Regions from separate parts of the Streptomyces sp. SM18 genome, predicted to be linked through region 4. Evidence: riboswitches for the same ligand, from Rfam matches in the RefSeq annotation. Region 4 holds a riboswitch; each other region holds the start of a gene.

The links. A riboswitch is a leader RNA that binds a small molecule or an ion and turns the genes downstream of it on or off. The one in region 4 is predicted to bind cyclic di-AMP.
Positions count from the first base shown of each region.
Region 1: it holds a riboswitch for cyclic di-AMP, as region 4 does, so the genes downstream of both, B9S64_RS17650 (M23 family metallopeptidase) here and B9S64_RS25025 (M23 family metallopeptidase) in region 4, are expected to answer to the same signal.
Region 2: it holds a riboswitch for cyclic di-AMP, as region 4 does, so the genes downstream of both, B9S64_RS02100 (C40 family peptidase) here and B9S64_RS25025 (M23 family metallopeptidase) in region 4, are expected to answer to the same signal.
Region 3: it holds a riboswitch for cyclic di-AMP, as region 4 does, so the genes downstream of both, B9S64_RS12715 (transglycosylase family protein) here and B9S64_RS25025 (M23 family metallopeptidase) in region 4, are expected to answer to the same signal.

Region 1 covers NZ_CP029342.1:3,906,721-3,914,058, forward strand. The annotation lists gene B9S64_RS17610 (mannosyltransferase family protein) at 1-100, opposite strand, end outside; gene B9S64_RS17620 (SigE family RNA polymerase sigma factor) at 670-1,170, opposite strand; gene B9S64_RS17625 (hypothetical protein) at 1,592-1,813, opposite strand; gene B9S64_RS34525 (hypothetical protein) at 1,975-2,130, opposite strand; gene B9S64_RS17630 (hypothetical protein) at 2,604-2,918, opposite strand; tRNA gene B9S64_RS17635 (tRNA-Met) at 3,133-3,206, shown strand; gene B9S64_RS17640 (MerR family transcriptional regulator) at 3,413-4,159, shown strand; gene B9S64_RS17645 (PP2C family protein-serine/threonine phosphatase) at 4,202-5,425, shown strand; cyclic di-AMP (ydaO/yuaA leader) riboswitch at 5,686-5,839, shown strand; gene B9S64_RS17650 (M23 family metallopeptidase) at 5,851-6,894, shown strand; gene B9S64_RS17655 (aldo/keto reductase) at 7,180-7,338, shown strand, end outside.
Region 2 covers NZ_CP029342.1:510,607-517,944, reverse strand. The annotation lists gene B9S64_RS02135 (GNAT family N-acetyltransferase) at 1-90, opposite strand, end outside; gene bioD (dethiobiotin synthase) at 273-962, opposite strand; gene B9S64_RS02125 (adenosylmethionine--8-amino-7-oxononanoate transaminase) at 964-2,268, opposite strand; gene bioB (biotin synthase BioB) at 2,261-3,475, opposite strand; gene B9S64_RS02115 (8-amino-7-oxononanoate synthase) at 3,619-4,767, shown strand; gene B9S64_RS02110 (ATP-binding protein) at 5,016-5,453, shown strand; partial or broken gene B9S64_RS34810 (LysE family translocator) at 5,485-5,598, shown strand; gene B9S64_RS02100 (C40 family peptidase) at 5,647-6,117, opposite strand; cyclic di-AMP (ydaO/yuaA leader) riboswitch at 6,121-6,287, opposite strand; gene B9S64_RS02095 (hypothetical protein) at 6,657-6,965, opposite strand; gene B9S64_RS02090 (ATP-dependent Clp protease proteolytic subunit) at 6,973-7,338, opposite strand, start outside.
Region 3 covers NZ_CP029342.1:2,885,386-2,892,723, forward strand. The annotation lists gene B9S64_RS12690 (Ppx/GppA phosphatase family protein) at 1-140, opposite strand, end outside; gene B9S64_RS12695 (DUF501 domain-containing protein) at 244-777, opposite strand; gene B9S64_RS12700 (septum formation initiator family protein) at 836-1,306, opposite strand; gene eno (phosphopyruvate hydratase) at 1,399-2,685, opposite strand; gene B9S64_RS12715 (transglycosylase family protein) at 3,164-3,874, opposite strand; cyclic di-AMP (ydaO/yuaA leader) riboswitch at 3,875-4,043, opposite strand; gene B9S64_RS12720 (transglycosylase family protein) at 4,334-5,353, opposite strand; gene B9S64_RS12725 (cytochrome P450) at 5,460-6,851, opposite strand; gene B9S64_RS12730 (nucleoside triphosphate pyrophosphohydrolase) at 6,848-7,338, opposite strand, start outside.
Region 4 covers NZ_CP029342.1:5,537,657-5,544,994, forward strand. The annotation lists gene B9S64_RS25010 (DNA topoisomerase (ATP-hydrolyzing) subunit A) at 1-199, opposite strand, end outside; gene B9S64_RS25015 (pitrilysin family protein) at 445-1,824, shown strand; gene B9S64_RS25020 (pitrilysin family protein) at 1,851-3,233, shown strand; cyclic di-AMP (ydaO/yuaA leader) riboswitch at 3,425-3,594, shown strand; gene B9S64_RS25025 (M23 family metallopeptidase) at 3,609-4,481, shown strand; gene B9S64_RS25030 (GntR family transcriptional regulator) at 4,719-5,423, shown strand; gene B9S64_RS25035 (HPr family phosphocarrier protein) at 5,670-5,951, opposite strand; gene B9S64_RS25040 (bifunctional GNAT family N-acetyltransferase/acetate--CoA ligase family protein) at 6,155-7,338, shown strand, end outside.

The sequences.
Region 1 (7,338 bases), 1.6 Mb from region 4:
CGCCGAACCGGGCCGCCCAGGGCGGGCGCGGTACGGACCGGGGTTCGGGGCTCTCGGGCTGTGGCGGGGCGGGCCGCAGCTTGGGGGACAAGGTGGACACTCGGGAGCCTTTCGGGCATGTCGGGGCGCGCGGGATCGCCCGGTGGAGCCGCCGGGTCACAGGAGGGAGGGGGAAAGGGGGCGGGGCAGGTGGACGAGGGTGCGGCAGGCGGCGGTTACGGCGCCGACGTCGCCTGACGCGTCGATGTCGGCGACAGCGAAGTCGTCGGCGCCTCCGTCGTCGGCACGTACCCCGGGGACGAGGACCTGGTGACGGAATCCGGCGTTCCGGGCAGCGTGCTACTGGGCGACGGCGGCTGCGTCGGCGTGTCGAGCGGCGGTGGCGCGGGGGAGAGGGAGCTGGGCGACGGGCTCGTCGCCGGGGGCGCGGGAGCCGGTGTGGCCGGGAGCATGCCGACCGCCGCCGCGCCGCCCCCGCCGACGACCAGGCACACCCCTACCGCGAGCGCGGCCATTCGGCGTCGCCGGGCCCGCATGCCGCGTTCGGTGATGTGCGCGGCCGGGCCCGCCACGGAGCGGCCCTGCCCGAAGTCCCCGGCCTGCCGGAACAAGGACCGCAACGGATCGCGCGCGCCCTCCGATCTCCCCGGCTCCAAGGAATCCCGTGGTTCATACATCAGGAGCCTCCTCCATGCGGGGGTCCTGCAGACGGTGGGCGAGTGCCGCCCGTCCGCGGACCAGATGCGTCTTGATCGTGCTGGCGGAAAGCCCGGTCTCACCGGCGATCTGCTCCACCGTGAGGTCGCACAGGTAGTGCAGCGTCAGGGTCCGCCGCTGCTGCGCGGGCAACTCCCTGAGCGCGCCGACCAGTACCACGTGGTCCGGGTCCGGCGGCGCCACGTGCCCGGCCGTGTCGCTCCCCCGGTGCCAGGCGTCCGCCGAACGACGCCGGAAACGCCAGCGGCTCACCGCCAGGCGCCACGCGACCGTACGGATCCACGCCTCGGGCTGCCCGTCACGCTCCAGCCGCCCGCGCCGGACCCATGCCTTGACGAACGCCTCCTGGACGACGTCCTGCGCCTCCTGGAGGTCCCCAGTCATCACGTACAACTGGCCTGTGAGACGCGCGACCGCCTGGACGTAGAACGCTTCGAACTCCTCGACGGTCAACAGTCACTCCCGGATCTTTCGCTTCACCGGGTATACGCCCGCCGCCGGGCATCCGGTCGACATCACCCACGGAGAAAGGGCAGTGGCGGTCGTCACACGACCCAACAGGGCGATGCGGCCGCGTGGTTCCACGCCCGGTGCCCGGCGTCGCCCCTGTCACCGCCTCGAACGGCGAGCCCGATGTGTCCGGCGGCCGATCGGCCTCGGGCGGGACGCGGCGGTGGAAGACCCGGGCCGTCCGGCGTGGGTCAGGCAGGTCGAGATCACCTTCGACGGCGCGGAGCCCCAGCTCGGAGCAGAGGTGAGCTGGGGTCTGTGTCCACGCGTCCGTGTGTGCGGGGCGCCGGGGGCCGAGGGCGGGCCGCGTAGGTATACGGGGATACGGGTGTGCGTACGGGCAGGGCTACGGGGTGCTACGGGGTCAGTCCAGCCCCTCCGCCCGCAGTTCGTACATCAGGAGGAACGTACGGTACGTCTCCGCCGAGACGTCCCGGCAGACGTCGGGACGGTTCTCGGCGGTCGAGGTGTTGTCGAGGGCACGTCGGCAGGCCGCTTCCGTCTCGGCCTGGGACGGAATGTTCGAGACGAACGCGGCGAGCAGCAGGACCACGGCCAGGACGACCACGCCGATACGGGTGCGCATGGCCTCTCAACGACCGTACGCCCGGCCGGTCACTGGGCACGCGTCCCGCCGGCGGGTCACCGGGCGCCTGTCGCCCGGCCGCTCACCAGGTGCGTGTCACCCGGCCGCTCACCGGGTGCGTGTCACCGGCCGTTCCCTTCCTCGCCCCGGCCGTCCGGCTGTCAATCCGTGTCGTCGACCGGGAGCGGCGGCAGATCGGGCTCCACGAACAGGCCCGCGTACTGCGGGGAGGGCAGCGGGGCCGGCGCGCCCGGGTCCGTGGCCGCGGCCAGGCTGTCGGGGTGCCGCTGCGTGGAGCGTGCGGGCATGTCGGTCATCGAGTGTCCTGTACGTAGGTGTGCGGTGGGAGCCCCGTGACCCTGCCTGGCGGTGAGAACGGCTCGGCTGGTCGCGACCGGGGCGGCGACGAAGCGCCGCTCCCCGGTGCCGCACCGCTCCGGGGGCATCCGGATCAACACGCGGTGTATGCAGACTGTAGCCCTCTCGGCACGGCTTCCCGCTGAATTTGCGCTGTCCGGCACGACGTTCGGTGCGTGGCGGCGGGGGTGAGCCCCGCCCGGCGGCGCGGAACGGGGCAGAGGCGCCCCTCGCGCGACACGCCAGGGGCACGAGAGGCACGAGAGGCACGAGAGGCACGAGGGGCACGAGGGGCCCACACCGTGGGCAGCGGGCCCGAGACAGGCGCCAGGCGTACGTCCACACCTCCGGCACGACGGGCGCACCCCGCACGACGGGACATGCCTGGGGCGGGACGGGACACGCCTCGGGCGGGACGGGGCCCGCCCGCCGGTCAGGCGCTCCGGGAGGCCGCTCCGGTCTCCGCGCCGCTCTCGGGCGCCACGGGGGCGGCCGCCCCCGTGGCCGACGTCTTGCGGATGTGGATCATCAGGCCGAGGAACCCGGCGATGAAGCCGCTGACCAGACCGGAGACGCCGTGGTTCAGCGCGTTGATCCCGGCGCTGCCCGGCATACCGATGGCCAGGTAGTTGACGAGGGCGCTCATCACCGCCCCCGCCACCCCGCCGAAGACTCCACTGATGACCGAGGCACGGAGCGGCGACGGTGCGGTGGAAGGGACGTGGGCAGGTCTGAGCGGTGTGGACATCGTCGAGGGCCCTCCAGACAGGCTGTTGCGCGAGATCGGGGGTGCGCCCACATCCTTGGTCACCGGACCACGTGTGGCAACTACTCGGTAGCAAAGGGTGGTTGGAGGGTGATGCCGGTTCCGTGGACCTCCCGGTCGCCGGGTGGGCACGGGCGGTCGGCGGCGACGTGGTCATGAGGACCCCGCGGATGGCGTAGAGTTGGCATCACAACGGCGCGGGGTGGAGCAGCTCGGTAGCTCGCTGGGCTCATAACCCAGAGGTCGCAGGTTCAAATCCTGTCCCCGCTACTGAAGACGGTGGCCCGGATCCTTCCAAGGATCCGGGCCACCGTCGTATGCCCCCGTATGCCGCTTGTCCGGCCTCGTCCAGGCCTTCCCACCGGGCCCCACCGCGAGTGCACCGCCGTCCCCGGCCGGTCCTCCGCCGGTCCTCCTCCCGCCCGCCGCCGGAACGCCTTGACCTTGACGCGACGTAAAGATCTAGCGTCTCCGGCATGGAGTGGTCCATCCAGGAAATCGCCCGCCGCGCGGGCACCACGAGCCGCACGCTCCGGCACTACGGCGACATCGGGCTTCTGGCGCCCAGCCGGACCGGTGCCAACGGCTACCGCTACTACGACCAGGCCGCCCTCGTCCGGTTGCAGCGGATTCTGCTGCTGCGGGAGCTGGGCCTCTCGCTGTCCGCCGTCAAGGACGTACTGGAGGGCCAGCGGGACACCTCCGCGGCCCTGCGGGCGCACCTGGGCCTGCTGGAGCGGGAGCGGGAGCGGATCGGGCGGCAGATCGCCTCGGTACGGACCACCCTTCACCGGACCGAGAAGGGGCAGGAACTCATGGCCGAGGACATGTTCGACGGCTTCGATCACACCGTCTACGAGGAGGAGGTCACCGATCGCTGGGGGCGGGAGGCCTACGAGAAGGGCGACCGGTGGTGGCGCGGGCTGGGACCGGAGGAGCGTACGGCCTTCCTGGCCGAGCACGACACCCTCGCCCGGGACTACGGGCAGGCACGGGCCGGTGGTCTGGAGGCCGGCGGCGACGTGGTGCAGGACATCGCGCGACGGCACTGCGCGTGGCTCTCGACGACCGCGCCGGCCACCCGTTCGTACGTGATCGGGCTCGGCGCCATGTATGTCGCCGATCCACGCTTCGCGAAGAACTACGATCGGTACGGGGACGGCACCGCCGCCCTCATACGGGATGCACTGACGATCTACGCGCGGCACCGGCTCTCCGACTGACCTCCGGAGGGCGGCGCCCCGGCGCGCTCCCCCTTCCGGCCCATGCCGAGCCGCCGCGCGCGGCGCGGCTCCGGGCGGTGCGGGCGGGGCGCGGTACCGTCCGCAGCCGTGGGCGGACCGGGCAGGAGTACACAGGTGGGGAAGCGGGACGGACAGCGCGGCGGGCTCATGGAGGGCTCCCGGACGCGGCGGTTCGTGTGGGCGCTGCCCGCCCTGATGATCGTGGCCGGCGCGGCGGTCGACCTGACGACCTCGCCCAACTTCTCCGCCATCCCGCTCTTCGCCGCGGCGCCGCTGATCGCCGCTCCCTTCTTCTCGCTGGCCAGCACCGTCCGTACGGCGGGGGCCGCCTTCCTCGTCGTCCTGGCCATCCGGGCCGCGCACGGCACGCTCGGCCACGTCGTGCCGCTCACCGAACTGCTCACCCTGGTCACCGTCTCCGCGCTCGCCCTCGTCATCAACAGCGTCGTGCGGCACAGCAACGAGCAGTTGGCCTCGGCCCGGGTCATCGCGGAGACGGCGATGCGGGCGGTGCTGCCCACACCGGACGACCGGATCGGCGGCCTGATGGTCGCGGCCCGCTACGAGGCGGCGCAGGCCGACGAGTTCGTCGGCGGCGACCTCTTCGCCATCGTGGACACACCGCACGGGGTGCGGCTGGTCGTCGGGGACGTGCGGGGCAAGGGGCTGGAGGCCGTGGGGGCGGTGGCCGTGGTGATCGGGGCCTTCCGGGAGGCGGCCGAGCAGGAGTCCTCCCTGGAAGGGGTGGCGCAGCGGCTGGAACGGGCGCTGGCCCGTGAGGGGGTGCGGCGGGGCGGACTGGACTCCGTGGAGGGGTTCGTCACCGCCGTCCTCGCCGAGATCCCGGTCGGGTCGGACGTCCTGCGGATCGTCAACCGGGGGCACCCCGAGCCGATCCTGCTGCACGGCGGGGGAGAGCTCCAGGTGCTGGCACCGGCTGTGCCCGCGCTGCCGATCGGCATGGGCCTGGACATGTGGCCGGACCGGTCCGACGAGTGGCCGATGCCCGCCGGGGCGACGCTGCTCGTCTACACGGACGGCCTGTCGGAGGCGCGGAACGCGCGCGGTGTCTTCTACGACCCGGCGGGACGGCTGCGCGGCCGGACCTTCCCGGGGCCCGAGGAGTTGCTCTCCGCGCTGACCGACGACGTCCGGCTGCACACCGGGGGCCGGACGACGGACGACATGGCGCTGCTCGCCGTCGGACGGCCCGACACGGGCCGACAGGGCCCGCGGAGACCGTGAGCGTCGCGGGGCGGGACGGCGGATGAGCGGTCGCGACCGTCCGTGATCACGAGAACCCGCTCCGCATAACATTTGACGAACCGTCAGAAACTGACGACCGGGCACGAGGCGCTCCAGGCGCCCGCTTGACCCCGATTCCTGCTGATAAGTCCCGCCCGAAGTCGTGAACGATCAGTGGGAACGGCTTGGAATCGGACCCCGGTGTCTATTAACGTTCGATAACGCAGCGCGGTCGTCCCAGTCGTCGCAAGAGGCGGCACCGTGCGCGAGCGCCGAATTCCGCAAGGGAACCGGGGAACCACCTACATGGGGTGAATCGGACACCTGTGTCTCGTGAGAGACGTCAGGGGTCCGTAGGAGACCTTCCTGCTCCGAACCCGTCAGCTAACCCGGTAGGCGAGAAGGAAGGAAAGGAGTGCGCCCACGTGGCGTCGAATCAGCCTGCCCCCGAGACCTCGTCCCCCTTCAGGCCCGCGGCCTTCGGTGACGAGAACACGACGCGGGGAGAATGGAATCCCACCGAGGATTCCCTCCGGCCCGTTCGCGGCAGGCATCGCGTGGCCAAGCAGCGCGGTCTCGCCCGTAGCTCCACCGTCCTCGGTGTCGGCGTCATCGCGGCCGTCGGCGCGGGAGGCATGGCCACCGCGCAGGGCAAGCCGCCGGTCTCCATCTCCCTTCCCGATTCCGTCAAGGACAATCTTCCCGATCCCTCATCCCTTCCCGGTGTGGGCGCGTTCATGTCCGGCGGTTCCGACGCGGACGACACGACAGCCGTCACCGCGTCCGCCCCGCTGACCAGCGCCGGCATCACCGCCACGGAGGCCGAGCAGGGCGCCACCGACGCCGGTGAGGCGCTGCGCGCCCGCATCCTCCAGCAGGCCGAGCAGCAGCAGTCCGGTGCCGAGGCCGAGGCCAGGGCCGCGGAGGAGTCGGCGGCGGCCGAACAGGCCGCGAAGGAAGCCGCGAAGCAGCAGAGTGCGGCCGAGGCCAAGGCCGCGGCGGAGAAGAAGGCGGCGGAGGAAGCGGCGAAGGCGAAGGCGGAGGCCGAGCGCCTCGCCAAGCTGGCCGCCAGCTACTCCCTCCCCACCTCCTCGTACACGATCACCTCGACCTTCGGCCAGGCCGGATCGCTGTGGTCCTCCGGCCAGCACACCGGGCTCGACTTCGCCGCTCCCACCGGTACCCCGGTCAAGGCCGTGCACGGCGGGACGGTCAAGTCGGCCGGCTGGTCCGGTTCGTACGGCTACCGCACGGTGCTGGAGCTCGACGACGGCACCGAGATCTGGTACTGCCACCAGTCCTCGATGGACGTGACGGCGGGCCAGCGGGTCAACACCGGCGACACCATCGGCCGGGTCGGCGCCACGGGCAACGTGACGGGCCCTCACCTCCACCTGGAGGTCCACACCGCGGACGGCTCCGGCATCGACCCGATGAGCTGGCTCCGCAGCAAGGGCCTGACGGTCTGAGCCCCGACGCCGGTCCACCGGCGCGCGCCGCCCAGCCGCGACGGTGGACCGGCGTGCCGCGCCGTGCCGCGGCGGTCCAGCGGCGTACCCCGGGCACCCCTCCGGTGCTTCTGAAACCCCGGCAGCCCTGACGCTCACCCCCCGACGCCAGGGCTGCCGGTCCGCGCCGTCTCCGGTCCGGCCTTCCTGACACGGACGTCTGACACGGAAGGTCCGGCACAGACGTCTGACACGATCGGCGGTACGAGCGGAATAGTGACTTCCGCCGCCCTGTTGACCTCCGGCATGACGTCCTATCGCGCACTCGGCGCTTCGAGCCTCCAGGTCTTCCCGCTCGCCCTCGGCGGCAACGTCTTCGGCTGGACCGCCGACGAGGCCGCCTCCTTCGCCGTCCTCGACGCGTACACCGCGGCCGGCGGCAACTTCGTCGACACCGCCGACTCG
Region 2 (7,338 bases), 5.0 Mb from region 4:
GACGCTGGTCCCCTCCGCCGCCACCGTCCAGAAACGGAGGACGGCGTCGATGTCGGCCGGGACGGCCCGCCTGATGTGGAGTTCACTCATCGGCCGAGTCGAACACGGTGCCGGTGCTCCGGGCGAGGGGATTCCGCATCGCGGACGCACAGCCCACGACGCACAGCCCACGACGCGCGCCCCGACGTACGCCCGACGCGATCCGTGCCCGCGAGGTACGCCCCACGATGCCCGACGCCGACGCCCCCCGCCCCGACGCCCCCCGCCGTCGGTCAGCCGGGGCGCCGGTACCCGCCGAGCTCGGGTGCCAGCCAACTCGCCGCACGGGCCCGGAAGTCGGCCGGCCCGAGCGAGCCGGCCCCGGCGGGCAGGACCCCCAGGAGCGGGGCCCCGGCAGCGACCGGCAGGTCGTCGAGGTTGCACCGCGAGGCCAGGTCCGCGTCGGCGGGCATGCTGCCCACCACCACACCCGGGCACTCCAGGCCACGGGTCCGCAGCGCCTCCGCCGTCAGCGCGGTCGCGTTGAGGGTACCCAGGCCCGCGGGCGCCACGACCAGGACCGGCGCGGCCAGCAGCCGGGCGGCGTCCGCCAGGGTGGAGCCCTCGCCGTCGTACCGGACGAGCAGCCCACCCGCGCCCTCGACCAGCACCAGATCGTGTTCCGTCGCCAGCTTCTGCGCCGCCTCGGCGATCTCGTAGGGGCGGACGGGCGGCAGACCCGCCCGCCGTGCCGCCGTCTCCGGGGCCAGCGGCTCCGGGAAGCGGGCCAGCTCCACCGCCGTGACATGGGCACCCGCCAGCCGCGCGACCTCGGCGGCGTCACCCGGCTCCCCTGGGGCGAGCCCCGTCTGGGCGGGCTTCAGGACCGCCACACGGCGGTCCTGGGAAGCCGCCGCCACGGCCGCCGTCACGACGGTCTTGCCGATCTCGGTGCCCGTACCGGACACCACCAGCACCGTCATCTCAGCCCCTCTCCGCGGCCGCGCACACGGCCCGGCAGATCCGTGCCACGTCGTCGTCGTCGGTCACATAGGGCGGCATCGTGTACACCAGATCGCGGAACGGCCGCAGCCACACGCCCTCGCGGACCGCGGCCCGGGTGGCGGTGGCCATGTCCACCTCGTGATCGAGCTGCACGACGCCGATCGCGCCCAGCACCCGGACGTCCCGTACGCCGGGCAGACCGGAGGCCTCGGCGAGACCGCGCGCCAGTCCGGCGCCGATCCGCGCCACCTCCGCCTCCCAGCCCCCGCCCAGCAGCAGGTCCACCGACGCGCAGGCCACCGCCGAGGCGAGCGGATTGCCCATGAAGGTGGGCCCGTGCGCGAGCACCGGCACCTCCCCGCTGGAGATGCCCTCCGCCACCGCGGAGGTGCACAGTGTCGCCGCCATCGTCAGATATCCGCCGGTCAGCGCCTTGCCGACACACATGACGTCGGGGGACACCCCCGCGTGCCCGGCCGCGAACAGCTTTCCCGTACGGCCGAATCCGGTGGCGATCTCGTCGAACACGAGCAGGACGTCGTGCGCGTCGCACGCCTCGCGGAGCACCCGCAGGTACGCCGGCGAGTGGAAGCGCATCCCGCCCGCCCCCTGCACCACCGGCTCCACGATCACCGCCGCCAACTCGTGCGCGTGGTCCGCGATCAGGGTGTGCAGGTGCGCGGCGTAGGCCTCGTCCGGTTCCGCGTCGAAACCGTCCGGCGGGGCGTCCGCGAAGACCTGCCGGGGCAGCGCTTCCGACCACAGCTCGTGCATGCCGCCCTCGGGGTCGCACACCGACATGGGCTGCCAGGTGTCCCCGTGGTAGCCGCCGCGCCAGGTCAGCAGCCGGTGCTTGCCGGGTCTTCCGGCCGAACGCCAGTACTGGAGGCACATCTTCACCGCGACCTCGACGGCGACCGAGCCGGAGTCGGCGAGGAAGACGTGCCGCAGCGGCTCCGGGGTGATCTCCACCAGGCGGGTGGCCAGCCGTACCGCGGGCTCATGGGTGAGCCCGCCGAACATCACATGGCTCATCCGGTCCAGCTGGCCGCGGGCCGCCTCGTTGAGAACCGGGTGGTTGTACCCGTGCACCGCCGACCACCAGGACGACATCCCGTCCACCAACTCCCTTCGGCCGTGGGCGGGTTCGGCCAGACGCAGCCGTACGCCGGAGGCGGACTCCACGACCAGCGGCTCCTGCCTGCCCGGCATCGGGCCGTAGGGGTGCCAGACGTGTGCCCGGTCCAGGGAGCGGAGTTCGGCGGGGGAGAGCGGATCAGGCATTGGGCGCGACGTCCGTGCCGGCACCGCGACGGCGGACCGCCACCAGGTCCGTACGCGCCGCCGAGGCCTGGGCGGCCCCCGCACCGGAGCGCGGCGGGGTGACGGCGGCGGCCTCGGACGGGGTGGCGTCGGCCGTCCCCGGCGAGTCACCGCACGGCGCGCAGCCTCCGCCGTGTCCACCGCAGCCGCCGTCCGGCGACGGGACCCGGTGCTCGGGCAGCGTCGTCGTGTCCGACCCCTCCACCTCGAAACCGGCGTCCGCGATCATGTCCAGGTCCGTCTGACCGGCCTGGCCCTCACTGGTCAGGTAGTCGCCCAGGAAGATGGAGTTGACCAGGTGCAGGGCCAGCGGCTGAAGGGAACGCAGATGGACCTCGCGCCCGCCGGCGAGCCGCACCTCGGCGTCCGGGCAGACGAAGCGGACCATGGCGAGGATCCGCAGGCACCGCTGCGGGGTCAGGTGCCAGTCCTTCGCGAGCGGCGTTCCCTCCATCGGGATCAGGAAGTTCACCGGAACCGAGTCGGGGTCCAGGTCACGCAGCGAGAACACCACGTCCACGAGATCGGCGTCGCTCTCGCCCATGCCGGCGATCAGACCCGAGCACGCCGACAGACCGGCGGCCTGGGCCTGCCGCACGGTGTCCACCCGGTCGGCGTACGTGTGAGTGGTCGTGATGTCCCCGTACGTCGCCTCGGAGGTGTTCAGGTTGTGGTTGTACGCGTCGGCGCCCGCCGACCTCAGCCGGTCGGCCTGGCCCTCGGAGAGCAGGCCGAGGCAGGCGCACACCTCGACGTCCTCGTGCTGTCCCTTGATCGCCTCGATGGTCTTCGACACCCGGTCCACGTCACGATCCGTGGGCCCCCGGCCGCTGGCCACCAGGCACACCCGCTTCGCGCCACCGGCCACCCCGGCGGCGGCGGCCTTCGACGCCTCGTCCGGCTTCAGCCAGGTGTACTTGAGGATCTCGGCCTTGGAACCCAGCCGTTGCGAGCAGTACGAGCAGTCCTCGGGACAGAGCCCCGATTTCAGGTTCACCAGGTAGTTGAGTTTCACGCGCCGCCCGAACCACTGGCGGCGCACCCTTCCGGCCGCGGCCACCACGTCGAGCAGTTCGTCGTCGGAGGTCGCCAGCACGGCGAGCGCCTCGTCACGGGTCGGCAGTTCGCGCCGCAGCCCCTTGTCCACCAGCGTGTTCAGCAGGTCCATGGGCCCGATCCTGGCCTACGGCACCGTCTCCGGCCAAGGAGGAACCGGACAGGAGAGGCGGCCGATGCTGTGTGTATTGCCACACCCTGACCTGCTCCGCCCCCGGCTAGGGTCTGTGCGCTGCCTACAAAAGGGACCCAGCCATGCCCGTCTCCCCGTTCGACTGGACCGACGACGAGGCCCGCCGCCGCGCCGGTGCCGGACTCGTCAGAAGCCTGCGCCCCAGGACCGCCGCGCCGGAACTCCTCGACCTCGCGAGCAACGACTACCTCGGCCTGAGCCGTCACGCACAGGTCACCGAGGCGGCCGCCGAGGCGGCACGGCACTGGGGAGCGGGATCCACCGGTTCGCGGCTGGTGACCGGCTCCACCACCCTGCACGCCGACCTGGAGGACGCACTCGCGCGGTTCTGCGGATTCGAGGCCGCGCTGGTCTTCTCCTCCGGTTACGCCGCCAACCTCGCCGCGCTGACCGCCCTCACCGGGGCGGACTCCCTGATCGTCTCCGACGCGGTCAACCACGCCTCCGTCGTGGACGGTTGCCGTCTCTCCCGCGCCACCACCGCCGTCGTGCCGCACGCGGACCCGGACGCGGTACGGAAGGCGCTCGACGGCCACCGGGGACGCGCCGTGGTGGTCACCGACTCGGTCTTCTCGGTGGACGGTGACGCCGCGCCCCTCACCGCGCTCGCCGAGGCCTGCCGGGAGTCCGGGGCGGCCCTCCTGGCCGACGACGCGCACGGACTGGGCGTCCTGGGGGAGGGCGGACGCGGCGCGCTCGCCGCCGCCGGGCTCGCCGGCGCGGACGACGTCGTCGCCACGCTCACCCTCTCCAAGTCCCTCGGCAGCCAGGGCGGCGCGGTCCTCGGCCCCGCCCGCGTCATCGACCACCTGGTCAACACCGCCCGTACCTTCATCTTCGACACCGGGCTCGCTCCCGCCGCCGCGGGAGCGGCCCTCGGAGCGCTGCGGCTGCTGCGGAACGAACCCGAACGCGCGGGCCGGGCGCGGAAGGTCGCCTCCGAACTGTACGAACGGCTGACGGGGGCGGGACTCACGGCCGTGCGGCCCGACGCGGCCGTCGTCTCCGTCCGCGCGCCGTCCGCGCCCGAGGCGGTGCGCTGGGCCGCCGACTGCCGCGCCGCGGGCCTGGCCGTGGGCTGCTTCCGGCCGCCGTCGGTGCCGGACGGGATCTCCCGGCTGCGGCTGACGGCCCGCGCGGACCTGACCGAGCGCCAGATCGTGGCGGCCGTGGCCACGGTGGTGGACACCGCGCCGAGGACGGCCTCCTGACCTGCGCCACCCGGCCCCGCCGTGTCACTACCGGGCGCGGAGCCGAGGCACCGCCCGGACCGGCCGGCGCACGCCCGGCCGGAGGGCACCACTCTCCGGCTTAGGGCCGCGGTTCACCGTATCGGGCGACAAGGACCGCACATCTTGGCGGATCGTCCTGCCCGCACCCGGGATCGGTGGCACGCTGACGTACAAGCACGGGCCCGGCCGATCGTGGGTCGGCCGGGGCGGAAGAGGACGGTGTCGCCATGGCAGACCATCAGAAAGCAACCGTCACCCTGCCCAGCGACCCGCTCTCGGTCGCCGAGGCCCGCGGATACGTGGCACGCGTGCTGGCCGGATGGGGGTTGCACGGCTCCACCGACATCGCCGACGCCATCCGCCTGATCGTCTCCGAACTGACCACCAACGCCGTCCAGCACACCTCCGGGCAGTCACCCACCTTCACGGTGGACCTGCGCCTGGACCGGGACGCCGAGCTCTACCTGGGGGTGACGGACAGCCACCCCCGGCACCCCCGGAGGCTGTCAGGGGCGACCCGGCAAGACAACGGCCGGGGCCTGGTCATCGTCCGTGCGCTCGCCGACGAGTGCGGCGGCCGGTTCACGGTCCGCCCGGTCCCGGAGGGTGGCAAGACCGTGGCGATCACCGTGCCCTGGCCCGGCGCCGCCTCCGCCCCCGCCTGAGGTACGCGGCCACCACTGCCGGGGTGGCCCCCGCCTCGGCCGGTGGCCGCGCCCGCCGCGTACCGCCCGCGCCATCGAGGGCGGCAGCGGCGTGGCGCTCACCGCGCCGGGGCTCGCCCTGGTGGGCGGGGCCCAGCCGCACTGAGCCGGACGGATGCCCCGGGACGGGTGCCCCGTCCGATCCGCCGGCGCGCTAGCGGACCCGCCCGTACCAGACGTCGTTCGCCCAGATCTTCTCCAGGCGGACCAGGGCCCCGGTCTTGGGAGCGTGCCAGATCTTGCCGCTGCCCGCGTAGATGCCGACGTGGTAGACGTTGCGACCGGAATGAAAGAAGACCAGGTCACCGCGTTGCCGCTGTGACCTGGTGAGGTGACGTGTCGTGTTGTACTGCTGCTGGGCCGTGCGGGGGAGTTTTCTCCCCGCCTTCTTGAACGCGTAGAGCGTGAGGCCGGAGCAGTCGAACTGGCGGGGGCCCGTGGCGCCCCATCGGTAGGGCGCCCCCTTCTTCGACGCGGCGATCTTGAGCGCCTTCGTCGAGTGGGTCGCGGCCTCGGCGTCGTTCACCATGCCGGGGGCCAGCATGGTGGTGCCGACGGCGACGGTGAGGACCGAGGCCGTACCGACCCGGGCGAACAGAGACGGGACATGAACCTGCGCAGGCATGCGCAACCCTTCGTCAGCCGCCTGTGAAGGATGACCTGTCGGGTTCGGGCTGGCGAAGTTGCCCGGCCGCACACGGCGGCTTCACCCCAAGGGCTGACCGGAATCCGGTCGGCCCGCTGTGCTCGGGTCCTCCACTCCTGCCGATCCACTCGTGTCGACCAGTCGTCCGGGCGGCGGCAGGACTCGGCGTCCGCCCGGACCGCCCCGCCGCGGCGGCGGGGGCTTGTCGTCCCTCGGATCTTTACGCACCGATCATCGGAATTCCGAGCTGAAAGGGTGTGATGTGAGAGTGGTCACGACTGATCCGTTCAGGTGGCCGGGGCGCTCATGGCCCCTTCGCGTCGCGCGCCGACCAGCCCCGCACCAGCGACGGAACAACGGATCGCGCTGAGCGTCCGCGCGCACCGCGCAAGTTGAGCCGTCGCTCGTGCGGGGGGCCACCTACGCCGAACGAGCGAGGAAATCCGCACCGGTGGTCGGGCGTGTCGTGAAGCCGTGCCGAAAGGCCCACGGGATACGGGAGTCGGCCGGGGCGCCGGTCAACTCCCGTCCGCCGGAGGAAGCGCGATCCGGCCGGCGCGCCGCTCCCCGTCCAGCAGCCGCAAGGTGCGGTCCAGCGTGCCCGCGTGGAGCCGGCTCTCGCCCCGGTCATGCATCAGGGCCAGCGCGTCGCGCAGCGCGGTGGCCCGGGAGGCCAGCGCCTGGGCGGCCCGCAGCGCGCTGTAGGTGTCGCCGCCGCGGGCCGGGTTGATCCGGCCGACCTGGTCGAGGACTTCCAGATAGCAGTCGACGAACTCGGCTTCCGCGCGGGTCAGCGCGGGGAGCGGTGGAAGTCGGGGGGAGAGCATCGGCGATTCACCTCGCGGTGTGCGGCGGCCGGGACGGCGTACGGTTCTCCAGGACGTGGTCCACCAGCCCGTACGCCCGCGCGGCCGGGGCGTCGAGGATGGTGTCCCGCTCGACGGCGGAGCTGATCTCCCGCGTGGAACGTCCCGTGTGCCGGGCCAGCATGGCCGTCAGTGTCTCCCGCATGCGCGTCAACTCGCGTGCCTGGATCTCGAGATCGGAGGGCCGGCCCCGCACCGGCTCGTCCAGGGCGGGCTGCTGGATGACTACCCGGGCGCCGGGCAGGGCATGTCGCCGCCCCGGCGCACCGGCCGCGAGGAGTACGGCCGCTTCGGAACCCGCCTGGCCGAGGCAGAAGGTCTCCACCTCGCAGCT
Region 3 (7,338 bases), 2.7 Mb from region 4:
GTGCGGTCGACGCCCTGGCCGAGCCGGACGATCTCCATCCGGCGGTCCAGGTCGGTGAGGTGCCCGGTGGCCGGATCGACGTCGGCGACGAGCAGGCGGATGGAGTTGGTACCGCAGTCGATGGCGGCAACGCGGGTCATGGGGCTGGCTCCTGTGGTGGTACGGACGACGCCGGGACGCTCGGGGAGGAACCCGCGAGCGGGGCGGTGCGGCCGGGGAGGCGTCCCGGCCGCACCGGTCCGGTCAGGACGGTTCCCTCTCGCCGCACGGGGTGACGCAGGGGCCCTTGGCCCACCACTCGGGCAGCATCGCGATCGCCTCGTCGCCCAGCGGGTTGACCCCGGGACCGGCCGCCAGCGAGTGGCCGACCAGGACGTGCAGGCACTTGACGCGGTCCGGCATACCGCCCGCGCTCGGGAAGCCCTCCAGCACCTCGATGGCGTCCCGGCGCGCGAGGTAGTCCTCGTGCGCCGCGCGGTAGGCGGCCGCCAACTCCGGGTCGGTGGCCAGGCGCTCGGTCATCTCCTTCATGACGCCGTTCGCCTCCAGCGTGCCGATCGCGGAGGCGGCACGCGGACACGTCAGGTAGTACGTCGTCGGGAACGGCGTGCCGTCCTCCAGACGGGGCTGCGTCTCGACCACGTCCGGGTTGCCGCACGGGCAGCGGTGCGCGATCGCGCGCAGACCGCGCGGCGGCCGGCCGAGCTGCTGCTCGAACGCGGCGACGTCCGCAGCGGTGGGCGCGGTGGGTTCGGTCTGCGGAGGGGGCGTGTCCATGCCTGCCTTGAATGTCATCGTTCGGTCGTCATGTGTCGGTGTGCGTACGGGGACGGGGTCAGTCGCGGTCCGCGCTGTCGATGCCGTCCCAGAGGTTGGAGTGCCAGGGCTTGCCGCCCGCGCCCGGTCCGCCTCGGCGGGCGTCGGCCGCGTCCGGGTCGATCACCGTGTAACTCGTCTCCCCGGGCATCACGTAGTGCAGGTGCTCACGCGCGAGACGGCGGATGTAGGCGTCGTCCTTGAGGCGCGCCTTCTCGTCCCGCAGCTCCTCGGTACGCGCCCGCGCGTCCCGCGCGAGCCGCTGCTGCTCGGCGATCTGGTCGCCCTGGGAGATGTACTGCCGCATCGGGTACGCGAGGACGACCACCAGCGAGCAGACGACCAGCGCCAGGAACGCGGCCCGGCCGGTGAGCCGGGAGCGGCGTGCCTGGCGGCGGTTCTGGGAGCGGTAGACGCGGGCCGCGGTCTGCTCGCCGAGCAGGCGCAGCCTGGTCGTGGTGGAGAACCGGTCGCGGTCCTTCACGGCCATCTCTCACGCCTCCCCGTTACGCACGTCCGTCCCCGCACACGGTACGGGACCGAGTGCGGGGACGGACGGAGGCTGCGGCTCCGGGCCGGCTGTCAGCCCTCGTGGCGGAAGCGCGGGAACGCCGAACGGCCCGCGTAGACCGCGGCGTCGTCGAGGATCTCCTCGATGCGCAGCAGCTGGTTGTACTTGGCGACGCGGTCCGAGCGGGCCGGGGCGCCGGTCTTGATCTGACCGCAGTTCACGGCGACGGCGAGGTCCGCGATGGTGACGTCCTCGGTCTCACCGGAGCGGTGCGACATCATGCACTTGAAGCCGTTGCGCTGGGCCAGCTCGACGGCGTCCAGGGTCTCGGTCAGCGAACCGATCTGGTTGACCTTGACGAGCAGGGCGTTGGCGGAGCCCTCCTCGATGCCGCGCGAGAGGCGCTCGGGGTTGGTGACGAACAGGTCGTCACCGACGATCTGCACCTTGGCGCCGAGCCGGTCGGTGATGACCTTCCAGCCCGCCCAGTCGTCCTCGTACAGCGGGTCCTCGATGGAGACCAGCGGGTACGCGGAGACCAGCTCCTCGTAGTACTCGGTCATCTCGGCGGCCGAGCGGGACTTGCCCTCGAACTCGTAGACGCCGTCCTTGTAGAACTCGGACGCGGCGACGTCGAGCGCGAGCGCCACGTCACGGCCCGGGACGTAGCCCGCCTCCTTGACGGCCTCGAGGATGAGGTCGAGGGCGGCGCGGTTGGACTCCAGGTTCGGGGCGAAGCCGCCCTCGTCACCGAGGCCGGTGGACAGGCCCTTGGTCTTGAGGACCTTCTTCAGCGTGTGGTAGATCTCCGCACCCCAGCGCAGGGCCTCGGAGAACGACTCGGCGCCGATCGGCGCGATCATGAACTCCTGGATGTCCACGTTGGAGTCGGCGTGCGAGCCGCCGTTGAGGATGTTCATCATCGGAACGGGCAGCAGGTGCGCGTTCGGGCCGCCGAGGTAGCGGAAGAGCGGGAGGTCGGAGGCCTCGGACGCGGCGTGCGCCACGGCCAGCGAGACGCCGAGGATGGCGTTGGCGCCGAGCGAGCCCTTGTTCTCGGTGGCGTCCAGGTCGAACATCGCCTGGTCGATGAGGCGCTGCTCGGTGGCGTCGTACCCGACGAGCTCCGGGCCGATCTGCTCGATCACGGCGAGGACGGCCTTCTCGACGCCCTTGCCCTGGTAGCGGTTGGGGTCGCCGTCACGAAGCTCGATGGCCTCGAACGCACCGGTGGAGGCGCCGGACGGAACAGCAGCACGTCCCGTGCTGCCGTCGTCGAGACCAACCTCGACCTCGACCGTGGGGTTACCCCGGGAGTCGAGGATTTCCCTGGCTACGACGACGTCGATGGACGGCACGAGGCATCTCCTTCTGGGATCTGACACTGGTTGGGCAGGGTCACTGTGGCCTTGCGACACGAGCCTAACCGGCCTGGCCCGCTGCGTCGGCCCGCCGCCCGTCCCCTGGGACGAAAAAGGACCCAAGGGCCCGCATTACGGGCAAAGCTTCAGAATTTTACTGACTGGTAACCACAAGTGTTGAACACGCGCACCCCTGGCGCGCCTCGGGAGGCGCCCCCGGACCGGCCGCCGGACACGCCCCCGGCCCGGCGCGCACGGGGGCGGCGCGCCGGGCCGGGGGCGTGTTTCGAAAGTAGCGCCGTCCGCCCGGAGGGCGGGGCCCGCGGCGTCCGGTGCGTGCGATCGCAAGGCGGAGGATCACCCTCGTACTGGACGTACTGGGGCGACTCCGACAATGCGGCGAGCGTGCGTGCCGGGCGTCGCGGGCCAGGCGGGACTTTCGAAACACGCCCTTGGGGGGAGGAGGGTCCCAGGACTACTTCAGGTGGAGCTGCTGACCCGGGAAGATCAGGTCGGCGTCCTTGACGATGTCGTCGTTCAGCTCGAACAGCTTCTGCCAGCCGCCCTTGACGTGCTCGGCCTCGGCGATCTTGCTGAGGGTGTCGCCGGCCTCGACCTTGTACTCGCCGTCGCCCTTCTCGACCTTCTGGCCGGTCGGGGTGGTGACGGTCCCGGTGGGGGCCGTGCGCTTCTCGCTGCGGGTGGTGGGCTGCTCGGCCTTGCGCTCCGGCTGGGCCGCCGGGGCGGAGTCGCCGTTCTTGCCGGTGGTGGAGGCGGAGGCGGAGCCGGTGTCCACGCCCGGGTCCACACCGTCGTTGCTCAGGCCGCCGGCACCGGCGCAGGCCCAGGCACCCGGCCCCTGGAGCGCGAGCAGCTTCTCGGCGGTGGCTATCTGCTGTTCCTTGGTGGCCAGGTCGGCGCGGGCCGCGTACTGCGTGCCGCCGGCGGCCGCCCAGCTGGACTGCGAGAACTGGAGGCCACCGTAGTAGCCGTTGCCGGTGTTGATGGACCAGTTGCCACCGGACTCGCACTGCGCGACGGCGTCCCAGGTGGCGACGGACGCGGCGGAGGCGTTGGACGCGCCCATCAGCGGGACGACGACGGCGGCACCGGCGACACCGGCCAGGGTGGCGACCCGGACGGCCTTGGAGGGACGGCGGTGCTTGCCCTTGCTCGAAAGCAGCATGGTTCTCCTCACCGACGCCTACGAGGTGAGCTGTCGGGTTCGGGCTGTGAGTCGCCCGGCCACTCGCACTCGCGAGCGGCTTCACCCCGAGCCGGCCCCGCCCGTCCATGGACGGCCTGGTCCGGCACTTACCTGGGTCCCCCGCTCCTGCCTACGGCGCTTTACGCGTCTGTGCCCTTCGGCCGACGGCAGGATTCGGCGTGACGGTCGAAGGGGCCCGCGGTGCGAGCGGCTTAGACCGTAAACACACCCAACCCCGACATTCAAAGATGGACATAACGAACAATCAGCGCTTACCGGTGCGGCGGGGTGGATCGTTTCCGCAGGTCGGAGCCGATGCGGGCGAACCGGAGGGCCGGGACCCGCCGGTCACAGCAAAGAGACCCATGTCTCACTTACGCATAAGTGGACATAGGCCTCTGAACTACCCTTGATTTCGGGGTGTTTTCCCGCTTTTGATCACTCGCCGGTGACGGCCGCCGCCCCGGACGACGCGGCGCCCGCCGCCGTGCCGGACGGCTGCGTCAGGTCGAGGTTCAGGCCGGGGAGGATCAGGTCCGGGTCGGCGCCCACCTCGGCCTTGTTGGCCTCGTAGAGCGCGGGCCAGCCGCCGGGCAACTCCCGCTCCTCGGCGATCGACCAGAGGTTGTCGCCCTCCTGGACGGTGTACGTGCCGTCCGCGTCCGCCGGGGCGCCCTCGCGCACGGTGGAGTCGCCCCGGGAGGCGTGCCTGCCGGACTCGCGCCCGTCCGGCCCGGTCGTGCCCGCGCTCTCCTCGGGCGCGGGGGCTCCCCGGTGCTTCCCGCCCTCGGCGCCCTGCGAGGCGCCGGGCGTCCGCGAGGTCTCCGACGAGGGGGTGGCGGAGGGCGAGGAGGACGTCCCGTCCGTGCCCGGGGTCGCGCCGCTCCGGCCCGGGGTGTCCGCACCGGCGCTCGGGGAACCGGCGTCCGGGGAGCCCGTGGCGTCGTCGGCCGGCTTCTTCGTCGTCTTGCCCGCGGCGTCGTCCGACGCCTCGTCGGACGCGCCCTCGGTGGCCTCCGGCGAGGGCGTGGCCGTCTCGTCGGCCGCCGGGTCGCCGCCCGGGTCGACGCCCGGCAGCACCCCGTCCACCGCGAGCCCGGATATCACCGCGCAGCTGGGCCAGGCCTGGGGGCCCTTGGCGTCCAGCACCTTCTCGGCGACGGCGATCTGCTGCGACCGGCTGGCGAGGTCGGCACGGTCCGCGTACGCCGTACCGCCGTAGGCCTTCCAGGTGTCCTGCGAGAACTGGAGGCCACCGTAGGAGCCGTTGCCGAGGTCGGCGCTCCACATGCCCCCGCTCTCGCACTCGGCGACCCGGTCCCAGGTCGAGGCGTCTGCGGCGTGCGCACCCGTCGCGCCGAGCAGCGGGATGGCGATGGCCGATCCCGTCACACCGGCGGTGACGACGATGGCGGGTGCCTGACGAGGCCGGCGGTGTCTGCCGTTCGCGGAGCCCATGGGCATTGCCTTCCGTGTGACTGACAGATGTCGAGTGGGTCGAACGGTGAACCTAGCGGGACTCGAACGTGTGTCACAAGTCGATGCAGCGGAGATCACGCGAAAGTCACAGAGTTGACGGAGTGTCACCTTCGGCGGGCGCCCGTCCGGGACCGAACTCCACGGGAAGGGTCCGCAGTCCCCGCATGATGAGCCCGCCGCGCCGGCGCAATTCACCCGGTTCCACGGCCAGGCGCAGGTCAGGAAGGCGCCCCAGCAGTGTAGCCAAGGCGGTCTGCCCCTCCAGCCGGGCCAGCGGCGCGCCCAGGCAGTAGTGGATGCCGTGCCCGTACCCGAGGTGCTGATTGTCACTCCGCGCAAGGTCCAGACGGTCCGGGTCCGGGAACCGTTCCGGGTCGCGGTCGGCTGCCGCGAGGACCACCAGGACGGGGTCCCCGGCGCCGATCTCCTCCCCGCCCAGCGTCAGGGGCACGGTCGCGTAGCGCCAGGTCGCGAGCTCCACCGGACCGTCGTAGCGCAGCAACTCCTCGATCCCGGTGGCCAGCAGTCCGCTCTCACCGGCCGCGAGGGAACGCTGGAGCCTCTCGCGCTGCTCCGGGTGGCACAGCAGGGCGTACACGCCGTTGCCGATGAGGTTGACGGTGGTCTCGAATCCGGCGAACAGGAGGATGAAGGCCATCGCGGCGGCCTCGTTCTCGGTGAGGTGCTCGCCGTGGTCGCTCGCCCGGATCAGGTCGGAGATCAGGTCGTCGCCCGGGTTCTCCCGTTTGCGGTGGATGAGTTCGGCGAGGTAGCCGCGCATCTTCTTCACCGACCGGGCCACCCCGCCGTGCGGGCCGCCGCCGTGCCGGATCATCATCCCGGCCCAGTCCCGGAAGTCGTCCTGGTCCTCCTCCGGCACCCCGAGCAGGTCGCAGATGGCGTAGATGGGGAGCGGGAACGCGAAGTCGTGGATGAGGTCGGCCTCCCCCCGGTCGGCGAAGCCGTCGATGAGACGGTCCGTCAACTCCTGCACGCGGGGCGCGAACGCGGCGACCCGGCGCGGGGTGAACGCCTTCGACACGAGCCGGCGCAGCCGGGTGTGGTCGGGCGGGTCGATGTTCAGCAGATGGGTCGTCAGCTCCGCCTTGCGCTCCCCCGGGATGCCCGTCTTCCCCTTGGCGTCGGACGGACCGGCGTGGTGCGCCGGGTCCTTGGAGAGCCTGGCGTCGGCGAGCGCCTGCCGGGCGTCCTCGTACCGGGTCACCAGCCAGGCCTCGACCCCGCTGGGCAGCGTGGTGCGGTGCACGGGGCTGTGCGCACGGAGCCAGGCGTACGCGGGGTACGGATCGGTGGCGAACTCCCAGGTGAAGAGCGCGGGGGCGGCTCCGGGGTCCGTCTCAGCGGCGCGGTGGCCGGAAGTGCTCCCTCCGGTTCCGTCCGGGGCGGGGCCGGCGTCGGCTGCGGCACGGGCGGGGCAGTCGCCCCCGGCTGAGGGGTGGGCGGGGCTGTCGTTCACCCCTCGACGGTATCCGGAGCGGTGTCGAGGCCCTCCGCCGCCCGGATCGCGTTCCGGTAGGCGCGGGCGGCGGCGCGCAGCGCGGCCTCCGGGTCGGTGCCGTCCGCCTCCGCCCGTACGGCCAGGGCGAGCAGCCGGTGGCCGAGGGAGTCACCGGCCGGGAGCGGTACGTCCACCCCGGCCTGCCGGGCCCGGCCGCCGAGCTTCGCCGCCAGGGCCAGCGCCGGCTGTCCCAGTGGCACCCCGTCGGTGGCCGAATCACGCCGCTTCTCGACGGCCTTGGTGCGCAGCCAGTGCGCGTGGACGTCCTCCGGGGTCGCGGCGGTCTCGTCGCCGAAGACGTGGGGGTGGCGGCGGATCAGCTTGTCCACGATGGTGGCCGCGACGTCGTCCACGGCGAAGGGCTCGTCCGGGTCCTCCTCGGCGATCCGGGCGTGGAAGACCACCTGGAGCAGGACGTCCCCGAGCTCTTCCCGCAGTTCCTCGC
Region 4 (7,338 bases):
GCCCCATCTCGTTCATCTGGGACACGATGCGACGGTGCACGGGCTTCATGCCGTCGCGGGCGTCGGGCAGCGCCCTGGCGTAGATCACCGAGTACGCGTACTCGAGGAAGGAGCCCTGCATTTCGTCGACGACGTCGATGTCGAGGATCTTCTCCTCGAAGTCGTCCGGCGGCGGGGTTTTCGTGCTGCGGCGGGCCATCGCGGCTGCGACTCCTTCACAGATTCTGTCGGGCAACCTCAGGTTCTGACGCGGACCATTGTGGACCGCCCGACTGACAACGCCGACCTCGACCCGTCCGAAGCGCCCCGCGCACTCCTTCCGGGAGCCCGCGCGCGGGGGCGTGCGGGACGACATTCACCCGGCGGGAACTTCGCCAGGCGCCCGTGCGCTTGCTTACAGTGGCAGGTCCGGCAGGAAATCCTGTACCGATCGAAGGGACGTACATGCCCATGGGTCACACGGCCACAACCCAGGCCGGTTCCGGCGGTTTGACGGCGACCGAACACCGCCTGGCCAACGGCCTGCGCGTGGTGCTCTCGGAGGACCATCTGACCCCGGTCGCGGCGGTCTGCCTCTGGTACGACGTCGGCTCCCGCCACGAGGTCAAGGGCCGCACCGGTCTGGCTCACCTTTTCGAGCACCTGATGTTCCAGGGCTCCGGCCAGGTCAAGGGGAACGGGCACTTCGAGCTGGTGCAGGGCGCCGGCGGATCGCTCAACGGCACCACCAGCTTCGAACGCACCAACTACTTCGAGACGATGCCCACACACCAGCTGGAGCTGGCCCTGTGGCTCGAAGCCGACCGGATGGGCTCGCTGCTCGCCGCGCTCGACGAGGAGTCCATGGAGAACCAGCGCGACGTCGTGAAGAACGAGCGCCGCCAGCGGTACGACAACGTCCCCTACGGCACCGCGTTCGAGAAGCTCACGGCCCTGGCCTACCCGGAGGGCCACCCGTACCACCACACGCCGATCGGCTCGATGGCCGACCTGGACGCCGCGACCCTGGAGGACGCCCGCGCGTTCTTCCGGACGTACTACGCGCCCAACAACGCGGTGCTCTCGGTCGTCGGCGACATCGACCCGGGGGAGACGCTGGCCTGGATCGAGAAGTACTTCGGCTCCATCCCGTCCCACGACGGCAAGCAGCCGCCGCGTGACGGCACGCTCCCGGACATCATCGGCGAGCAGTTGCGCGAGGTCGTCCAGGAGGAGGTCCCGGCGCGCGCGCTGATGGCCGCCTACCGGCTGCCGCACGACGGCACCCGGGCCTGCGACGCGGCCGACCTGGCGCTGACCGTGCTCGGCGGCGGCGAGTCGTCCCGGCTGCACAACCGTCTGGTCCGCCGCGACCGTACGGCGGTGGCCGCGGGCTTCGGGCTGCTCAGGCTGGCCGGCGCGCCCTCGCTGGGATGGCTGGACGTCAAGACGTCCGGGGGAGTCGAGGTGGACCGGATCGAGACGGCCGTCGACGAGGAGCTGGCCCGCTTCGCCGCCGAGGGCCCCACCCCGGAGGAAATGGAACGGGCGCAGGCCCAGTTGGAGCGCGAGTGGCTGGACCGGCTCGGTACGGTCGCCGGCCGCGCCGACGAACTCTGCCGGTACGCCGTCCTGTTCGGTGACCCGCAGCTCGCCCTGACCGCTGTGGGGCGGGTCCTCGACGTGACCGCCGACGAGGTCCGGGAGGCCGCCCGGGCGCATCTGCGTCCCGACAACCGGGCGGTCCTGGTCTACGAGCCGGTCGAACCGGCCGACGAGACCGAGGATTCCGGCGACGCGGCCCAGACGGCCGGCACCGACGCGCACGAGGGGGCGGACAAGTGACCGACGCCGCCGTGACGGGAGTGACGATGGAGTACCACCCGCAGCCGACCGCGGGCGAGGCCAGGCCCTGGGCGTTCCCGGCGCCCGAGCGAGGAGCCCTGTCCAACGGCCTGACCGTGCTGCGCTGCCACCGGCCCGGCCAGCAGGTCGTCGCCGTGGAGATCTTCCTCCAGGCGCCGCTGGACGCCGAGCCCGAGGGGCTGGACGGTGTGGCCACGATCATGGCCCGCGCCTTGTCCGAGGGCACCGACAAGCGCTCCGCGGAGGAGTTCGCCGCCGAGCTGGAACGCTGCGGCGCCACCCTGGACGCGCACGCCGACCACCCCGGGGTGCGCGTCTCGCTGGAGGTCCCGGTCTCCCGGCTGGCCAAGGCGCTCGGCCTCGTCGCCGAGGCGCTGCGGGCCCCGGCCTTCGCCGAGGACGAGATCGAACGCCTGGTGGGCAACCGCCTCGACGAGATCCCGCACGAGCAGGCCAACCCGGCCCGGCGCGCCGCGAAGCAGCTCTCCAAGGAGCTCTTCCCGGCCGCCGCGCGGATGTCCCGGCCGCGCCAGGGCACCGAGGAGACGGTACGGCGGATCGACGCCCCCGCCGTACGGGCGTTCTACGACGCCCACGTCCGGCCGTCCACCGCCACCGCGGTGATCGTCGGGGACCTCACCGGGGTGGACCTCGACGCGCTGCTGGCCGAGACCGTCGGTGACTGGTCGGGCAACACCGCCCCGGCCCGCCCCGTGCCGCCGATCACCGCCGACGACACGGGCCGGGTGGTCGTCGTGGACCGCCCCGGGGCCGTGCAGACGCAGTTGCTGATCGGCCGGATCGGCGCCGACCGCCATGACAGCGTCTGGCCCGCACAGGTGCTCGGCACCTACTGCCTGGGCGGCACCCTCACCTCCCGGCTGGACCGCGTGCTGCGTGAGGAGAAGGGCTACACCTACGGCGTGCGGGCCTTCGGCCAGGTGCTGCGCTCGACGGCGCCCGGGTCCGCCTCCGGGGCGACGGGTGCCGCGATGCTCGCCATCAGCGGTTCCGTGGACACCGAGTCCACCGGACCGGCGCTGGAGGACCTGTGGACGGTCCTGCGCACCCTGGCGGCCGAGGGGCTCACCGACGCGGAGCGCGAGACCGCCGTACAGAACCTGGTGGGCGTGGCCCCGCTGAAGTTCGAGACGGCGGCGTCCGTCGCGGCGACCCTGGCCGACCAGGTGGAGCAGCACCTCCCGGACGACTACCAGGCCCACCTGTACGCCCGCCTGGCCGAGACCGGCACGGTCGAGGCCACGGCCGCCGTGGTGAACGCCTTCCCGGTCGACCGTCTGGTCACGGTCCTGGTCGGTGACGCTGCCCGGATCGCGGAACCGGTCAGGGCGCTGGGCATCGGCGAGGTGTCGGTCGTCGGCGGCTGACGCGCCAGGACGGCACGGACCCCGGTGGGCAGTCGCCCGCCGGGGTCTTCTTTTTGCCCTTTTCAGGGCCATATGTACGTATATGGGTTGTGGGATGAGCGACACATCGGCTTGTCCGTTTGGTGCCGGAAAGGTGTCCGCCCTAGCGTCGGTGCGGCTGTCCGCCAGACGTATGCCGCGCCCGCGGCACCGGGCAGTCATCGCCGAGTCCCCGTCAGGCGCGAGCCTGGGGAGCCGGGGACCCATCCATGTCCCTGGGGTGAATCGGATGCCCGTGTCTCCTGTGAGCCGCGGGTGCCCGTAGGAGACCTTCCTGCTCCGAACCCGTCAGCTAACCCGGTAGGCGAGAAGGAAGGAAAGGAACCAGCCCCCTCCATGGCGTTCACCCGTGCCACCGGGAAGCACCGCGCCCCGGGCCGTCTGTCCCGCAGGAGCGCCCAGGCCGTCGGCATCGCCGCCCTGGCCACCGCCGGCGTCGTCGGCGCCACCGCCTCCCCGGCCCTCGCGGCCGGTACCCAGGACTCTCCTGCCCTGGCGGCCGGTACCCAGGCGTCCTCGGTCCTGGCGGCCGACACCCAGGCCTCTTCGGTCCTCGCCGCGGACTCCGGCGCCCCGGTGGCCGAGGCCACCGGCCTGAGCCAGGTCACGGCCATCGGCAGCAGCCTCGCGGTCCAGATCGACGCCCAGGCCCGTGCGCAGCGGCACCAGGCGGACCTGGCCGCGAAGGCGAAGGCCGCGGCCGAGGTGAAGGCGAAGGCGAAGGCCGAGGCGAAGGCGCGTGCCGAAGAGGCACGTCAGGCCGAGGCGCGCGCCGCCCGTGCCGCCGAGCGCGCCCGGCTGAACGCCTTCCGCCTCCCCGTCGCCGGCTCCTATGTCACCACCGGCTACAAGTCCGGCGGCTCGCTCTGGTCCTCCGGCAGCCACTCGGGCGTGGACTTCCGCGCCGCGTCCGGCAGCACCGTCGTCGCCGTCGGCGCCGGCACCGTCGTCGAGGCCGGGTGGGGCGGGGCGTACGGCAACAACATCGTGATCCGGATGACGGACGGCACGTACACCCAGTACGGCCACCTCTCCTCGATCGACGTCCAGGTCGGCCAGGGCGTCACCCCGGGGGAGCGGATCGGCCTCTCCGGCTCGACCGGCAACTCCACCGGGCCGCACCTGCACTTCGAGGCCCGCACCTCCCCGCGGTACGGCTCCGACATGGACCCCGTCGCCTACCTCCGCTCGCACGGCGTCCGGCTCTGAACCGCTCCGGGACGGCACCCCGCTCCTGACGAAGACCCCGGCACCCGCCGGGGTCTTCGCCGTACGGGCCGGGCCCCGCCGGGCGGGGCGCGCGCCGGACCACCGCGAAACGTTTTACCGGCCGGAAGCCAGGTGTGAATTCCGTCCCGCCGTCGGAAATTCGGTCCGATTGCCATAGAGTCGCGGAACAGGCGTCGGCCGGTCGCGCTCAGCGGATATCAAGGCGGAGGTTCGGACATGCGCATTCCCGCGCATTCGGTGTGCACGGCAATCCGTCACGACATCGTCTCCGGTGTCTTCCCGCGCGGCAGCCGCCTCACCGAGGAGGTGCTCGCGCGCCGCTACGGGGTCTCCCGCGTCCCGGTGCGCGAGGCCCTGCGCACCCTGGAGTCCGAGGGGTTCGTCGTCACCCGCCGGCACGCCGGTGCCTGTGTCGCCGAGCCGACCGAGCAGGAGGCCGCGGACCTGCTGGAGCTCCGCGTGCTGCTGGAGCCGCTCGGCGCGGCCCGTGCCGCGCAGCGCCGCACCGAGGCCCACCTCAAGGTGCTGCGCGGCCTGGTGAGGCTCGGTCAGGAGCGGGCGCGGCGGGGGAAGGGCGAGGACCTGCGGTCGCTGGGCGGCTGGTTCCACGACACGCTGGCCCAGGCCTCCGGCAGCCCCGCGCTCATCGCACTGCTCACCCAGCTCCGGCACAAGAGCGCCTGGATGTACGCGGTCGAGCCGCCGGCCCGCCCCACGGAATCCTGGGCCGAGCACGGCGCCCTCGTGGACGCCGTGGCGCGCGGCGACGCGGAACGCGCCAGGGTCCTCGCCGCCCGGCACACCGAGCGGACCGTCGCCGCGCACCGGCTGCGCGGGCCGGAAAGGCCCGGCCGGGTGCCGGGCCCCGCGCGGGTGAGGAATGCGCAACATGCCGTCAACACGGCGGGCGTCCGGAATTAACAAGGGCGCCGTATACAGAGAGAGCGCGGGGAAGGCTACCGCGAGGATTTCCGAAAGACCTTTCGGGAGGAATGGCTTCCGGGAAGGGCCCCTTTCCCTGCGCGAATTCCGTCGGCGCGGGGTGTTCCCGTTCGCCGGGCGCATGGTGCGCACGCGTTTCCGGTCGTCAGGACAACGAAAAGGCCGCGGCTCCCGAGGGGGAGCCGCGGCCTCGCCGCGGAGTGGACTCCGGTGCCGGAGTCCGGATCAGACCGTCTCCGGGAGCTCCTCGAGCCCCTCGGCGACCAGCTTCGCCAGCCGGTCCAGCGCGGCCTCGGCGTCGTCCGCCTCGGAGGCGAGCACGATCTCCTCGCCGCCCTGGGCGCCCAGGCCGAGCACCGCCAACATGGAGGCGGCGTTCACCGGGCTGCCGTCCGCCTTGGCGATGGTGACCGGCACGCCGGAAGCCGTGGCGGCCCGGACGAAGATGGAAGCGGGGCGGGCGTGCAGGCCCTCGGCCCAACCGACGTTGACGCGGCGCTCAGCCATGGTTCTGCCCTTCACATCAATGATTGTCTGGATCACATGGTTGTCTAGACCAGTCTCTCATGCGGTACGCACCGCGGTGCGCGCCCCCGCCCCCGCCGCCGCGCGCCGCCCTCCGTGGGCCCGGCGGCCTGGGCCAGGGGGCCCGGCGGCCGGGGCCGTACGGCCTCCCCCGAACCAGGCACGGCGAGCCGTAGGCTCTCTCCATGGAGCCCACGCCGGAGCAGAGTCCGCACCACGCGTACCCCGACCACTGGGAAGCGGACGTGGTCCTCCGCGACGGTGGCACCGCCCGTATCCGCCCCATCACCGCGGACGACGCCGAGCGGCTGGTCCACTTCTACGAGCAGGTCTCCGACGAGTCGAAGTACTACCGCTTCTTCGCCCCGTATCCGCGTCTCTCCGCCAAGGACGTGCACCGCTTCACCCATCACGACTACGTCGACCGGGTCGGGCTGGCCGTCACCGTCGGCGGCGAGTTCATCGCCACCGTCCGCTACGACCGGATCGACGCCCAGGGCCGGCCCGCCTCCGCGCCCGCGGACGAGGCCGAGGTCGCCTTCCTCGTCCAGGACGCCCACCAGGGCCGCGGCGTGGCCTCCGCCCTCCTGGAGCACATCGCCGCGGTCGCCCGGGAGCGCGGCATCCGGCGCTTCGCGGCGGAGGTGCTGCCTGCCAACAACAAGATGATCAAGGTGTTCCGGGACGCCGGCTACACCCAGCGGCGCAGTTTCGAGGACGGCTCGGTCCACCTCACGCTCGACCTGGAGCCCACCGCCGCGTCCCTCGCCGTCCAGCGCGGCCGTGAACAGCGCGCCGAGGCGCGTTCCGTGCAGCGGCTGCTGGCACCGGGATCGGTCGCCGTCGTCGGCGCGGGCCGCCTCCCCGGGGGTGTGGGCCGCACGGTGCTGCGCAACCTCCTCGGCTCGGGCTTCACCGGGCGTACGTACGCGGTGAACCGGTCCTTCGCCCCGGAGCGGACCGAGATCGACGGGGTGCCCGCGCACCGCTCCGTGGGGGAGATCGGCGAGCGGGTGGACCTCGCGATCGTCGCCGTCCCGGCCGACCGGGTGCCCGAGGCCGTCGCGGACTGCGGCGAGCACGGCGTCCGAGGCCTGGTCGTCCTGTCCGCCGGGTACGCCGAGCGCGGCGCCGAGGGGCGTGAACGGCAGCGCGAACTGGTCCGCCAGGCCCGCTCGTACGGGATGCGGATCATCGGCCCGAACGCCTTCGGGATCATCAACACCGCGGACACCGTCCGGCTCAACGCCTCCCTCGCCCCCGAGTCGCCCGCCGCCGGACGCATCGGGCTGTTCACCCAGTCCGGCGCGATCGGGATCGCCGTCCTCTCGGGCCTGCACCGGCGCGGGGCGGGGCTCTCGACGTTCAT